3 regions of the Afifella aestuarii genome follow, and region 3 is predicted to be linked to each of the others. Evidence: predicted binding sites of a transcription regulator. Region 3 holds the regulator's gene; each other region holds the start of a gene.
The links. The regulator LexA, encoded in region 3, represses DNA repair genes until DNA is damaged. The targets are predictions, from matches to a motif close to TGTTCNNNNTGTGTTCNG.
Positions count from the first base shown of each region.

Region 1: a site for LexA is predicted at 3,460-3,477, ahead of EO094_RS17490 (single-stranded DNA-binding protein). Genes of this name have one in related genera too.
Region 2: a site for LexA is predicted at 2,754-2,771, ahead of EO094_RS07225 (ATP-dependent helicase). Genes of this name have one in related genera too.

Region 1 is NZ_SAUF01000005.1:723,016-728,128, forward strand. It holds gene uvrA (excinuclease ABC subunit UvrA) at 1-2,876, opposite strand, end outside; gene EO094_RS17485 (VOC family protein) at 2,994-3,419, opposite strand; gene EO094_RS17490 (single-stranded DNA-binding protein) at 3,590-4,075, shown strand; gene EO094_RS17495 (cytochrome-c peroxidase) at 4,173-5,113, opposite strand, start outside.
Region 2 is NZ_SAUF01000001.1:1,546,616-1,551,728, forward strand. It holds gene EO094_RS07220 (cation:proton antiporter) at 1-138, opposite strand, end outside; gene EO094_RS07225 (ATP-dependent helicase) at 263-2,671, opposite strand; gene EO094_RS07230 (GFA family protein) at 2,931-3,404, shown strand; gene EO094_RS07235 (cupin domain-containing protein) at 3,463-4,122, shown strand; gene EO094_RS07240 (PRC-barrel domain-containing protein) at 4,242-4,874, opposite strand.
Region 3 is NZ_SAUF01000005.1:485,039-490,151, forward strand. It holds gene gltX (glutamate--tRNA ligase) at 1-15, opposite strand, end outside; gene EO094_RS16390 (ComEC/Rec2 family competence protein) at 152-2,317, shown strand; gene lexA (transcriptional repressor LexA) at 2,346-3,059, opposite strand; gene EO094_RS16400 (molybdopterin molybdotransferase MoeA) at 3,161-4,366, opposite strand; gene moaC (cyclic pyranopterin monophosphate synthase MoaC) at 4,363-4,845, opposite strand; gene trpC (indole-3-glycerol phosphate synthase TrpC) at 4,842-5,113, opposite strand, start outside.

The DNA.
Region 1 (5,113 bases), 240 kb from region 3:
GCGGCTTCCGAGCGCCGCATGCCACGTTCCAGAATCGGCTTCAGAAACTGACCTGTGTAGCTCCGCGGCTCTGCCACGACCTCTTCCGGCGTGCCTGCCACCACGATCTCACCGCCGCCATCGCCCCCCTCGGGCCCGAGATCGATGATGTAGTCGGCCGTCTTGATGACATCGAGATTGTGCTCGATCACCGCCACCGTATTGCCCTGCTCGACCAGCTCGTGCAACACTTCCAGAAGCTTCGCCACATCGTGGAAATGCAGACCCGTGGTCGGCTCATCCAGGATGTAGAGGGTGCGCCCGGTCGCACGCTTCGACAATTCCTTGGCAAGCTTCACGCGCTGCGCTTCGCCGCCGGAAAGCGTCGTCGCCTGCTGGCCAATGCGCACATAGCCAAGCCCCACACGCGCCAGCGTCTTCAGTTTGTCGCGCACGGCGGGGATCGCCTGGAAGAAGCCGACGCCTTCCTCGACCGTCATGTCGAGGACGTCCGCGATAGACTTCTCCTTGAATGTGACCTCCAAAGTCTCGCGATTGTAGCGTTTGCCGTGGCAGACGTCGCAGGTGACATAGACGTCCGGCAGGAAGTGCATCTCGATCTTGACGACACCGTCGCCCTGGCAGGCCTCGCAGCGTCCACCTTTGACGTTGAACGAAAAACGGCCCGGCTGATAGCCGCGCGCCTTCGCCTCCGGCAGCCCCGCAAACCATTCGCGGATCGGGGTGAACGCCCCCGTATAAGTCGCGGGATTGGAACGCGGCGTGCGCCCGATCGGCGATTGATCGATGTCGATCACCTTGTCGAGATGCTCGAGCCCGGCAAGCTCCGCATGCGGCGCGGCCTGTTCGCGCGCACCGTTGAGGCGTCGCGCGACCGCCTTGTAGAGCGTATCGATGAGGAGCGTCGACTTGCCACCGCCCGAGACACCGGTCACGCAGGTGAAGGTGCCGAGCGGAATTTTCGCCGTAACATCCTTGAGATTGTTGCCCGTCGCGCCGACGAGCTTCAGCCAGCGCTTCTTGACAGCCTTGCGGCGCGTCTCCGGAACCTCGATCGCCCGCGCGCCGGATAGGTACTGGCCCGTAAGCGAGGCCGGACTTGCCATGATATCGCCGGGCGTGCCCTCCGCCACCACCTCGCCGCCATGGATGCCCGCGCCGGGCCCCACATCGACGACATGATCGGCCGCCATGATCGCATCCTCGTCGTGCTCGACGACGATGACGGTATTGCCGAGGTCACGCAGATGCTTGAGGGTCTCCAGGAGCCGGGCATTGTCGCGCTGATGCAGGCCGATCGAGGGCTCGTCCAGCACATAGAGAACGCCGGTCAGGCCCGAGCCGATCTGGGAGGCGAGCCGGATGCGCTGGCTCTCGCCGCCCGACAACGACCCGGAATTACGCGACAAGGTCAGATAATCGAGCCCGACATCGTCGAGAAAGCGAAGCCGCTCGCGAATTTCCTTGAGAATGCGCAGCGCGATCTCATTCTGCTTTCCGCTCAGCTTTTCCGGCAATTCCGTGAACCAGCGGTTCGCCTCGCGGATGGAAAAATGTGACACCTCGCCGATGTTGAGGCTTGCGATCTTCACCGCGAGCGCTTCCGGCTTCAGCCGCAGGCCGTTGCAGGACGCGCATGGCGTCGAAGACATGTACTTGCCGATCTCCTCGCGCATCCAGGCGGAGTCGGTTTCCTTCCAGCGCCGCTCCAGGTTCGGGATAATGCCCTCGAAGGTCTTCTTCGCCTGATATTTTCTGAGCCCGTCGTCGTAGACGAGAGCGACCTTCTCCTTGCCGGTGCCATACAGGATGGCCTGGCGGGCATTTTCCGGCAGCTCCTCGAACGGAACCGTCAGGCTGAAGCCGTAATGCTGGGCGAGCCCCTCGAGCGTCTGCAGATAATAAGGCGAGCTCGATTTCGCCCAAGGGTGGATCGCCCCCTTGCGCAGGCTCAAGCGCGGATCGGGAACCACGAGATCGGGATCGATGCGCAGTTCGGATCCGAGCCCGTCGCAGGTCGGACAGGCGCCGAAAGGATTGTTGAACGAAAACAGCCGCGGTTCGATCTCGGGGATCGTGAAGCCGGAGACGGGACAGGCGAACTTTTCCGAAAACACGATCGGTGCCGGCGGCTTGCCGCCTTCGCCCAGATCCGCGAACTCGGCGACGGCAATGCCATCGGCAAGCCGAAGGGCCGTCTCCAGAGAATCGGCAAGCCGGCTCCCGGCATCCGCTCGCACGACGACACGATCGACGACGATATCGACGTCGTGCTTCAGCTTCTTGTCGAGCGCCGGCGCCTCGGCGATCTCATAGAACGTTCCGTCGATCCGCGCGCGCTGAAAACCACGCTTCATATATTCGGCGAGATCCTTTCGGAACTCGCCCTTACGGCCACGCACCACCGGCGCGAGCAGATAAAGCCGCGTTCCCTCAGGGAGAGCCAGAATGCGATCGACCATCTGGCTGACCGTCTGGCTTTCGATCGGCAAACCCGTCGCCGGCGAATAAGGAACACCGACGCGCGCAAACAAGAGCCGCATATAATCGTAGATTTCCGTCACCGTGCCGACGGTGGAACGGGGATTGCGCGACGTCGTCTTCTGCTCGATCGAAATTGCCGGTGACAGGCCGTCGATCTGGTCGACGTCCGGCTTTTGCATCATCTCCAGAAACTGGCGCGCATAAGCCGACAGCGATTCGACGTAACGCCGCTGTCCTTCGGCATAGATGGTATCGAAGGCGAGCGAGGATTTGCCCGAGCCAGAAAGGCCCGTCATCACGATCAGACTGTCTCGTGGCAGATCGAGATCGACGTTTTTGAGATTGTGTTCGCGCGCGCCCCGCACGGAGAGCGTCTTTTGCGGATCCGTCATGGCCGTTCCGGAGGATGGTGATGCGGGCTGGCTCGCCCGATGCTTATTTAGTGCAGCCGGAGTGATGGAAAAACCCCGTCCTTCCCGCTTCGCGATATGTGCGCTCTCGGACGCCGATCATTCGCCAAGAAGGACACGCCCATCTGCGTCGATTGCCCAAAACGGGTTGTGCGCAACCTCCCACAAATGTCCGTCGGGATCGGCAAAATAGCCCGAATATCCGCCCCAGAAGACTTCCTCGGCCGTTTTGACGACCTCGGCTCCCGCCGCCTCCGCCTCCTTCAAGACGACGTCGACCTCTTCGCGACTTCTCGCATTGAAGGCCAGCGTGATGCCCGAAAATCCGGATCCGTCCGGGTCGACTTTGGCATCGGCCGCCAGCGACGTCCGCGGATAGAGCGCCAGAACGAAACCGTTCAAATCATAGAACACCACTTCTTCGTGGGCGTTCGCACGTTGCCAGCCGAGGCCATCTTCATAAAACTGCCGCGCGCGTGACAGGTCGCCAACGCCCAGCGTCATGACACTCAATCTCTGTTCCATAGGCCCGCCCCTCGTCCGATGATCTTGCGTGATGTCGCTAGGGAACATACAGTGAACGGCATCCAGCGACAAGCGTCTTTGCAGGGGCCCGTTTACAGTTCGGCTTCGCTTGAGTGAAAAGGGGCAACCTTTGGCCGCTCTCGGCGGCTCCAGAAACCAGGGAGAATTTCATGGCCGGCAGCGTCAACAAAGTCATCTTGATCGGCAATCTCGGGGCCGATCCCGAAATCCGGCGCCTGAACGATGGCCGTCCGGTGGTCAATCTGCGGATCGCGACGTCTGAGAGCTGGCGCGACCGCAATTCCGGAGAACGGCGCGAGCGCACCGAATGGCACCGCGTCGTCATCTTCAACGAAGGGCTGGCAAAGATCGCCGAGCAATATCTGCGGAAGGGCTCGAAGGTCTATCTCGAAGGTCAGCTGCAGACGCGCGAATGGGAAGACCAGTCGGGTCAGAAACGCTTCTCGACCGAGGTCGTGTTGCAGGGCTTCAATTCGGCCCTCACCATGCTCGACACGCGCGGCGGCGGCGGCGGTGGCAGCTATGACGCCCCCTCCTCCGACCGGGGCGGACGTTCGGATTTCGGCTCTTCGGGTCCGATGGAAGGTGGCCGCGGCTCCTTCAAGGACGACCTCGACGACGAAATCCCGTTCTGAGCTCGGGTCGGCACAGAAACTGCAGACAAAATGAAGGGCCGCTCACGCGGCCCTTCGCTCATATGCCCGGGGTTGGGCCTTTCGGAAAACCTTTGGCTCAGTTGTTCTCCTGTCCCGGAACGGTCAGCACCGGACGCGGGGTCTCGTCCGTGCTCGCCGGCAAGATCGGATAATCGACCTGCGGCTGCTCGCCCGTCAGCGTGTGCAGGAACGCCACCATGGAATCGACTTCATCCTCGGTGAGCTCCGTGCCAAGCTGGGCCGTCGCCATCACCTGCACCGCCTGACGCAGGCTCCAGACCTGCCCACTGTGGAAATAAGGCGCGGTCAGCGCGATATTCCGCAATGTGCCGGCACGGAAGACATATTCATCCGTTGCCGTATGCGTCACCGCGAAGCGGCCCTTATCGTCCGGCGGAAGGATGTCCGCACCCGGCTTTTCCACGACGCCGAACGGGAAATAATCCTGACCGCCGACATTCACGCCGGAATGGCAGGAGACGCAGCCCTTATCCATGAACAAGGAGAGACCGTGCTTCTCCTTGTCGTTCAGGGCATTCGCGTTGCCGTCGAGGAATTGGTCGAAGCGGGAAGCCGGCGTCACCAGCGTCACCTCAAAGGCCTCGATCGCCTTTGCGACATTGTCGAGTGTGATCGGATCCTCGTCGCCCGAAAACACGACGTCGAAGCGATCCTTGTACTCAGGCATGCTGTTCAGAACCGCGACCACCTCATCAGGGGTGGAGTTCATCTCCACCGCCGCCTGCATCGGCCCGACGGCTTGCGCTTTCAGATCTTCCGCCCGTCCGTCCCAGAACTGGGCGATGTTGAAGACGGAATTGAGAACCGTCGGCGCATTGCGGGGCCCGCGCTGCCAGCCATGTCCGACAGAAGTCGGCTGCAGATCCGTTCCGGCCAGGCCAAGATTGTGGCAGGTGTTGCAGCTCAGAAGGTGAGAAGAAGACAGCCGCGGATCGAAATACAGCATCTTGCCGAGTTCGACCTTCTCGCGGGTGATGGCGTTGTTTTCGGGGGCCT
Region 2 (5,113 bases), on a different contig from region 3:
GAGGCCTAGCCCCGGTCCGATCAAAAGACCGGCGAGCGACAGGACGACGATCGCAGGCAGGCTGAAACGCCAGGACAGCCATTGGGCGGCAATGCCGGTGGCGCCGATCAGCGCAATCTCGGTGATGATGTCGTGCATGGACCCGCTCTGCGCTGGAAGAGCGGGATTAAAGAGCAGCTGCGGCTGCTTTCAAGCGCCGTTTGCGCAACTTTCGTCGAAAGTCACTCGCGCAGAGGGTGTCCGGCAGCGTGAGCCAGCCTCCTCAGGTCGCCTCGACAAAACTGTCGACCACGCGCTTGCGGCCGGATTTTTCGAAGTCGATCGTGAGCTTGTTGCCGTCGATCGTGTGGATGGTGCCGTAGCCGAATTTCTGGTGGAAGACGCGCTCGCCGACCGAATAGCGGCTTTTGCCGCCGATCACCGACTTTGCAACGAGCTCTCCTTCGAGGGTCGTCGGCCCGCGGCCGGTGCGGTTTCTCGGATCGGCGCGATCGCGGTTCGACTTGGCGCGCTGCCATCCCGGCGTCCGATAGGCGGAATCGAACGGCTCCATCCGCTCGAAGCGTGAGCCGCCATAGCCGCCCGACCCATAATGACCGGCGCCGCCATAACCGCCGTAGCTTGCGGGTTCGGCCACTTCGACGTGGTCTTCCGGCAGATCGTCGATGAAGCGCGAGGGCAGGGTGGACTGCCACAGGCCATGCACGCGGCGATTGCCGACGAACCATATGGTGGCGTGGCGGCGGGCGCGCGTGAGGCCGACATAAGCGAGGCGGCGTTCCTCTTCGAGGCCGGCCTTGCCGCTCTCGTCGAGGGCGCGTTGGTGCGGGAAGAGGCCTTCCTCCCAGCCGGGCAGATAGACGACGTCGAATTCGAGCCCTTTGGCCGAATGCAGCGTCATGATGGAGACGGCTTCTTCCGTCTCGCCACCCTCGGTGTCCATGACCAGCGAGACATGCTCCAGGAAGCCGCCGAGGGAATCGTATTCACCGAGATTGTTGACGAGTTCCTTGAGGTTTTCGAGCCGGCCCGGAGCTTCCGGCGAGCGGTCGCGCTGCCACATCTCGATGTAGCCGGATTCCTCCAGGATGATTTCGGCGAGTTCCGGATGCGGCGTGTGTTCCAGCATCTCCGACCAGCGCGCAAAGTTACGAACCAGATCGCCGAGTGCCTGGCGCTGGCGCGGCTTGATCTCCTCGGTCGCCGCGAGCTCTCCGGCCGCCGCCAGAAGCGGGATGTCACGACTGCGCGCATGAGAGTGGATGAGCTGGATGGTGGCCGCGCCGAGGCCGCGCTTCGGCGTGTTGACGATGCGCTCGAAGGCGAGCCCGTCGGCCGGATTCTGCGTGACGCGCAGATAGGCGAGCGCATCGCGGATTTCCATGCGCTCGAAGAAGCGCGGGCCGCCGATGACACGATAGGGCAGGCCGAGCGTGACGAAGCGGTCTTCGAATTCGCGCATCTGGAAGGACGCCCGCACCAGGATGGCGATCTCATTGAGAGAGATGCCCTGGCGCTGCTTTCGTTCAATGTCTTCGCCGATCGAGCGGGCCTCTTCGGAGGAATCCCAGCCGGAGGCGACGAGAACCGGCACGCCCATATCGTCGGTCGCTGGAAACAGTGTCTTACCGAGACGGCTCTCGTTCTGGGCGATGAGGCATGACGCGGCCGCGAGGATATGGCCTGTCGAACGGTAATTGCGCTCCAGGCGGATTACCTTGGCGCCGGGAAAATCGTGATCGAAGCGCAGGATGTTGGCGACTTCGGCGCCGCGCCAGCCATAGATCGACTGATCGTCGTCACCCACGCAGCAGATATTGGCGCGCTCGCCTTCCGGACGCTGGGCGAGGAGGCGCAGCCAGAGATATTGTGCGACGTTGGTATCCTGATACTCGTCGACGAGAATGTAGCGAAAACGCTGCTGGAAGCTCTCGAGCACATCGGGATGCTCTCGGAAGAGCCGCACGCACTCCGTCAGAAGATCGCCGAAATCGACCGCATTCAGCGTCTTCAGACGCTCCTGATAGGCGGTGTAGAGCTCGCGCCCGCGCCCGTTGGCAAAAGCGTAAGCGTCGGAATCCGGAATCTTGTCAGGCGACAAGCCGCGGTTCTTCCAGCCATCGATGAGATTGGCGAGCTGGCGGGCGGGCCAGCGCTTGTCGTCGAGACCGGCGGCCTGGATCACCTGCTTCATCAGCCGGATCTGGTCATCGGTGTCGAGGATGGTGAAATCGGAGTGCAGGCCGACGAGTTCGCCGTGGCGGCGCAGGATCTTGACGCCGATCGAGTGAAAGGTGCCGAGCCACGGCATGCCTTCCGTCTGCTCACCGCCGATCAAGGCGCCGATCCGCACCTTCATCTCGCGTGCGGCCTTGTTGGTGAAGGTGACCGCGAGGATCTGCGAGGGAAAGGCGCGGCGCGAGGCGAGGATGTGGGCAATGCGTGTCGTCAGAACCCGCGTCTTACCGGTGCCAGCGCCGGCGAGCACCAGAAGCGGGCCTTCGGTCGTCTCCACCGCATCGCGCTGCTCGGGATTGAGGCCTTGCAGGTAGCGCGCGGGAGCGGAGACCTGCCCCGCCTGGGCGCGAGCAGCGATGCCACCCGGCCGCGGTGCGGGTGTTTGCGGGTCGAACAAGGGATCGTCGTGTCGGTCGGCGTTTGAATGGGTCATCAGGTTTCGATTCGCTTAAGCCCAAGATAGGGCAACGATCCCTGTCTTGCGAGGCGATGGCCTGGCTGCGGGATTGTACTATTGTTCTTGTCTCGTTCTCTGCGTCTGCCGACCAAGTCGCAAGGGGGCTGTGCAAAAAAATGCGTGTTGCTTGCCGCAGCTCATGCTCATGATCGAACCGTGAGGATAGAGCCGACGAAACTTCCGAGCTTCTTCGTCGGCCCACCTCCTGCGAGGTTGAGGGCTTGGGGGGAAAGACATGCCTGTGGAACTCGAAGGGGGATGCTCCTGCAAGGAGGTGCGTTACCGGCTGACATCGCGGCCGATGTTCGTGCATTGCTGTCATTGCCGGGACTGCCAGCGGGAGACGGGCAGCGCTTTCGTCCTCAACGCGCTCATCGAGCGCGACCGGATCGAGCTTTTCAAGGCAGAGCCGGTCGTCGTGACGCTGCCGACGGCGAGCGGGCTTCCTCATGACGTCTATCGCTGCCCGAACTGCCAGATTGCGCTCTGGAGCGATTACGGACGCCGCGGACTCTTGAGCTTCCTGCGGGTCGGAACGCTCGATAATCCGCATGTGCTCGCGCCGGACGTTCATATCTATACGCGCTCGAAGGTCCCGTGGCTCGAATTGCCGGCGGATGTCCCGGCTTTTGAGGAATATTACGATCTCGAGGAGGTGTGGCCGACCGCCAGCCTGGCGCGCCGAGATGCGCTTCTCACGACAGCCTAGCGAACTGATCTGCCTTCCTCTGCATTGGGATTGAGAAACCCAAGAGCGGAGACATCGCATGGCAACGCACGATCTCGATCTCAGCGTCGCAGTCGAATCCTATGATTTTGAACCTTCGAGCGGCATTCCCAACAGCAAGCTGCCGACGCTCGTCTATCGCGGAGGTCTCGACGAGCCGGTCCGTATGGCCGGGGCGGCCGACACGATCCTGAAGCGGAATATGTGGCAGGGCGTGTGGGTCTGGTCGATCTATCCGTTCTGGCATTTCCACACCAAGGGGCATGAAGTGCTCGCCTGCGTGTGCGGCTCGGCCCGCGTCGGGCTCGGCGGCGATGACGGCATCGAAACCGATATCAACGCTGGCGACGTGATCGTCATTCCCGCCGGCGTCGGCCACAAAAAGCTGTCGGCAACGGAGGATTTTTCGGTCGTCGGCGCTTATCCGCCGGGGCAGGAGGGCGACATCACCAAGCCCGAAGAGATCGATTTCGAGGAGGCCAGGAAGAAGGCCGCAAGCGTGCCGCTTCCCGACACCGATCCGATCTATGGGCGGGAAGGTCCGCTCTTTCAGTATTGGAAAGGCGGTGCAGCGGAGATGGGCGCGGACGCCCCTGCGGAGCATGAAGAGCCCGCCGAAGGCGAGGAGGCGAGTCAGGCCTCCGAAACCGATGAAAAGACGCGCGACACCGACAAGTCCGGCGCGACCAGCGAGAAATAGAACGAAGCTTGAGCGTCAGCCGTTTGGCGGGGCAACGCTCCGAAAAAAGCCGTGCTCAAAGAAGATGCCGCCCGCAGAGTGCGGACGGCATCTTTCAAACCCGAAGAGGGTTTTTTGGCTTAGTTCGACTGGGCCGGTTCGCCGGTCGCCGGGGCACCGCCCGTGCTGGTGCCCATGCCGCCGCTCTCAGTCTGCGACTGCTGGGCCGCGGCATCAGCCTGCGCCTTCTGGTCGTCGAGGTCGACGAAGTCAGGAGCGGCTTCAAGCGCCTCCTTCGAGCCGTCGATCACGAGGTGCAGGTCGCCATCTTCATCGGTCTGCACGTCGATTTCACTGAACTTGATCGCGACATCTTTCTCACCGATGCCGAGGAAGCCGCCAACGCCGATGATCGCGCCGTCAACTCCGCCGTCCTTCGTGAAGAGGAGGTCGTTGATGTCGCCCACCGCCTCGTCGCTCTGATTGTAGACCGTTTGGCCGATATAGCTGCTCGCCTGGATCTGGTCTTCGCTCTGCTCGGTGAGGAAGACGGACGAGTCCATCGGCTTTGCGGGAGCTTCAGCGGTCTCGCCGGCCGGCGCGCTCATGCTGTCGTTCGGCTGCGCTTCCATCTCGCCAGCAGGCGCCTTGTCCTGGCTTGCCGGCTGTTCCGCCATCGGCTGGTTGGTGGTGTCAGTGTCATTCGACTGCGCCATCGCGCCGGTCACCATCATCGCCGAGATGGCCGTCGTTGCCAGAAGCTTCTTCAACATTCTCACTCTCCCTTTTGGGGGCTTGCCTGGGTGGCGGCTTGCCCCGTGTGTGTAGTGGGATGGGAATGCCGTGACGGCTAAAGGGTTCGTTCAAATAACGTTGCGAAAGCCGCACAAAATGTGATCGCTATTTCAGGAACCATTTTGGCACCGCCTCTCACTGTCCGGCCGCTTGACCTCCGCTCCGCTGAGGCGGGACATGCCGGAAGATATAGGTCTGCGCTCTGGTCCGCGGACTG
Region 3 (5,113 bases):
CGGATGAGATGACATGGTGGTTTTGGCTGGCAAAAGGGCGGGGCGATTGGTGGATGCCCGGCCCGCGTGTAAGATGGCCTCGGTCTAGCCACAGCGCCGGGTGCTTGCAAGCATGGAACCGAGCGGCGGACAGTCAAGCGCGGCGGATGGGGTGCGGCCTTCGCAGGACGATCGCCGTATCGAACGCTTCGTGCCGCCTGGCCGGCTCAGGCGCTTCCGCTACGGCGTGGCGTCTCACACCGCGCATCTCAGAGCGCAAGCTGCTCGCGATTTCGAGGAGCGGCGCGGCTTTCTCTTTCTGGCAGTCGGCTTTTCTTGTGGCGCGGCCACCTATTTCATTTTGCCGCGCGAGCCTTTGCTTTCCGCGCTTCTGCCCGCAACCTTGACTACGGCGGGTGCCGCATGCCTCGCGTGGTGGCGCGGTGGTGGCGCCTATCCGTTGGTGTTCCTCGCCTGTTTTCTGGCCGGGATGTCCGCAGGCAAGCTTCGCGTTGAAAGCCTTCGCGCGCCGGTGCTCCAACATCCGCTGAGCACTGAAGTGACCGGCCGGGTGGTGGCTGTCGAAACCCGCGCTGAACGAACGCCGCGGGTCGTCCTCGACCATGTGCGCATTGAGCGTCTTTCGGCCGAAGAGACGCCGCACAGGGTCCGGCTCACCTTGCGCACCGATCTGCCGCCGATTGGCGCAAGGGTGAAGGGGGCGGCGCGGCTGGCACCGCTGCCGGGCCCGGCGATCCCTGGGGGCTACGATCCTGCTCGGGCGGCGTTTTTCGATGGGATCGGCGCGTCGGGTTTTGTCTTCGGCATTCTGACGGTCGTCGAACCACCGAGCGGCGTCCATGTGTTCCTGGCGATTGCGGCCATCCGCCGAGCGATCGCAGAGCGGATCACCGACGCGGTGGCAGGCCCGCCCGCCGCAATCGCGGCAGCACTTCTCGTCGGCGATCGTGGCCAGATCGCGGATGCGGACGTCGACGCTCTGCGGATCGCGGGGCTTGCGCATATTCTAGCAATTTCGGGCCTGCATATGATGCTGATCGCCGGCACGGCCTTCTGGCTCGTGCGTGCGGTGCTGGCGTTGTCGGAACATGTGGCGCTCGTTCTCCCGATCCGAAAAATTGCAGCGGCCGTCGCGCTCGCAGTCGGCGCCTTCTATTTGTCGATCTCCGGCGGAAACGTGGCGACGATCCGCGCCTTCGTGATGCTTGCGGTCATGCTTACGGCCGTTTTTCTGGATCGTCCCGCTCTCTCGCTACGCAACCTCGCGATTGCAGCTTTCGTGGTCGTCGCGCTCCAGCCCGAGAGTGTGCTCGAACCGGGGTTCCAGATGTCCTTTCTGGCCGTCGCCGCCTTGGTGGCAGCCTGGGAAGCCTGGCGCGACCGTCCGCGCCAGGATCTTGCTGAACCTGCCCGCGGGCTCTGGCGGCTTCTCCGCAGGCCTGCCGTGGCGATCGGTGCCGTCGGCTTGACCACGCTCGTCGCCGGTCTCGCCACATCGCCGTTCGCGGCTTTCCATTTCGGACGGCTCGCGTCCTACTCGCTCCTCGGCAATCTCATTGCGATGCCGCTCGTCTCGCTCATCGTGATGCCGGCGGGGCTCATCAGCCTGATTGCGATGCCGTTCGGTCTGGAAACCGTGCCGTTGACCGTCATGGCCTGGGGCATCGATCTCGTCCTCGCTTCGGCGCATTTCGTAGCGTCATTGTCGGGCGCCACCGTTATCGTCCCGCCGTTTCCCGCGATCGCGCTCATTCTGATGTGCGGCGGGCTTCTGTGGCTCAGCCTCTGGCGCTCGCAGCTGCGCCTCTACGGCGTCGCACCACTCTTGCTGGGGGCGCTGCTTGCATGGCTTCTCGGCGCCAGGCCCGACCTTCTGGTGGATGAGGCGGGGAGGGCGGTTGCTGCCCGTGACGTCGCCGGACACCTCCAAATCGTCGGTGCACGGCAAGGCTCCTTCCTTGACGATGTCTGGCGGGAGGGCGAGCCGGAGGCGGAAGCCGCGGGAACTTCAGGCTTTCGTTGCGACGCCGAAGCCTGCGTTCTGAAGATGCCCGAAGGACTGACCCTCTCGCGCGTCACCGATCCGGTGGCCTTTTCGGAAGATTGTCGTCGCGTCGAGATTATCGTCACGCAGCTGCGCGCGCCAAGAGATTGCGCGGCACGCATCGTCATCGACCGCACCGCGCTCGCCACCCATGGAGCGCACGCTCTCTTTATGGAAATCAACCCCCCGGACGGTGTGGCTCCGCACCTTGACCTTCGCACATCGCGCCCATCCATCCGGCGACCGTGGCAGGGGTCGCCGGCCCTCAGATGACGTCGAGGCCAGAAAGGCTGAGAAGCGCTCAGTAGCGGCGCAAAAGCCCTACGAGGCGACCCTGGATGCGGACCCTGTCCGGACCGAAGATGCGGGTCTCGTAGGCGGGGTTGGCAGCCTCAAGCGCGATCGATGCGCCTTTGCGGCGCAGCCGCTTCAAGGTCGCCTCTTCGTCGTCGATCAGCGCCACCACCACATCTCCGCTGTCGGCACTGTCCTGACGACGGATGACTACGGTGTCCCCGTCGAGAATGCCGGCCTCGATCATGGAATCGCCGCGCACCTCGAGCGCGAAATGCTCGCCCTTCGAAAGGAGGTCCGGCGGCACGACGATGGAATGGCTCTGATTCTGAATGGCGGAGATCGGAACGCCGGCCGCAATCCGCCCCATGACCGGGACGCTCGCGCCTCGCTCACTCTCTTCGATGGCTTCTTCTTCAGCGGGTTGGGGCGCCTTGCCGAGCCGGCCTTCGATCACGCTCGGCGTGAAGCCACGCTGCTGCGGTCGCCCGAAACTCGGATTGACCGCATCGGGGAGGCGCAGAACTTCAAGCGCGCGTGCCCGATTCGGCAGCCGCTTGATGAAGCCACGCTCTTCCAGGGCGGTGATGAGGCGATGAATTCCGGATTTCGACTTCAGATCGAGCGCGTCCTTCATCTCGTCGAACGAGGGCGGGACGCCCGATTCCTTCAGTCTTTCGTTGATGAAGAGCAGAAGCTCGAGCTGCTTCTTTGTCAGCATTGCCGTCCCCTCGCGATGCGAGTCGCGTCTCGTGTACAAATCACGAACGCACACTACCTGTTCATGGCGTGTTCCACAAGTCTTGGGGGCCCTGCGGGAGGTTACGAGAGGGCTTGCGCGAGATCGATGACGGCAACCACATCGCCCGCCCGGGCCGCCGGAGCAAAGGGAGGGCGAATGATGAGGGCGTCCGAACGGGCAAGCGTCGCAAGAAGAGACGAATCCTGCTCGTCAGCGACCGTGACGGCTGTCCGCCCCTGCCACTCAACGAAGCGCGCCCGTAGATATTGCTGGCGGTTGCCGACCTCAGGCAACGCTGCTGCGAGCGGCAACAGGCGCGTTGGCTCGCCGCCTTCGGCGCCCTGCATCGCCCCGATAAGAGGCTTCAGAAAGACGAGTGCGCAAATGAGGGCGGAGACGGGGTTTCCGGGCAGGCCGAGCACCCGGGTGCGCCCGAGCGTACCAAACATGACCGGTTTGCCCGGCCGCATGGCGACGCGCCAGAAATCGACCTTGAGACCTTGTTCGGAGAGCGCCGGTTGGACGAGATCGTGGTCACCGACCGAGGCGCCGCCGATCACCACAAGGATATCGGCGTCCGCCGCGCCTGCTGCAGCATCGGCAATCGCCTGTTTGTCGTCGACGGCGACACCAAGATCCCGTGCGAGACCGCCACAGGCGGAAACCATCGAGGCAATCGCCACGCCGTTCGAAGAGACGATCTGATCTGGGCCCGGCTCTTCTCCGGGTTCGACGAGTTCATCGCCGGTCGAAAGGATGGCCACGATTGGCCTCTGGCGTACCGGAACGATTGCATGGTTCATCGCTGCGGCAAGCGCCGTTTCGCGGGTTCCGATCCGGCGTCCGGCATGAAGAAGCGTCTCGCCCTCCCGGAAGTCGAAGGCCGCGGCGCGTATGTGCCGGCCTGCCGCCACCGGCTCCAGAACCTCGATGCGGTCGCCGTCGGCGCCGGCGTTTTCCTGAATGAGGATGGCATCGGCCCCGTCGGGGACAGGCGCTCCGGTGAAGATGCGAACCGTCTCCCCCATGCCGAGAGTTCCGGCAAAATGGGAGCCCGCGCGTGCTTCGCCGATCTGGCGCAGCCATGCGCCTGAGGGCGTATCCTCAGCGCGTACGGCATAGCCATCCATCGCAGACGCACGGAACGGCGGTTGGTTACGTCTCGCTGCAAGATCGCGCGCAAGCACCCGGCCGCGTGCTTCCGTCAGGGGGACACTCTCTTCCCCGAGACGCGTGACGCCTTTGAGCATGCGGGCAACGGCATCCGCGACGGAAATCAGGCTCATCGGTCGGAACGCCAATCGCCGGAAGCGCCGCCGCTCTTCTCCTCCAGGCGAATGTCGCCAATCGTCATGGCTCGATCGACGGCCTTCGCCATGTCGTAGATGGTGAGACAGGCGACGGAAACCGCTGTGAGCGCTTCCATTTCAACCCCCGTCCTGGCATCCACGCGTGCCATCGCACGCACCAGAAGCCCGGGAAGCTCCTCCTCGGGCAGAATATCGACGGCGATCTTCGACAAAGCCAGAGGGTGACAGAGCGGGATGAGATCGGAAGTGCGCTTGGCCGCCATCACGCCGGCAATACGCGCCGTCGCGATGACGTCGCCCTTCTTCATGTCGCCCTCGCGAATGAGGCGCAATGTCTCCGGCGCCATGCGAACGCTTCCGCTCGCGACGGCGATGCGCGTCGTCACCGCCTTGTCTCCGACATCGACCATTTCCGCGCGCCCATCGTCGGAAAGATGGGTGAGGTGATCTTTCATTCGGCGGCCTGCGAAGCCGGCGAGGCGAGGAGCCGGCGGGTTGCCTCGGCCACGTCGTCGGAGCGCATCAAGCTTTCGCCGACGAGGAAGGCGTGGATGCGGCAGGCTTTCAGGCGAGCGATATCCGCAGGCGAAAAAATACCGCTTTCTCCGACGATTAGCCGATCTTCCGGAATCAGTTTCGCAAGCCGTTCGGAGGTCGCCAGGTCGGTGTGAAAACTGCGCAGATCCCGGTTGTTGATCCCGATCATTGGCGAAGCCAGGGTGA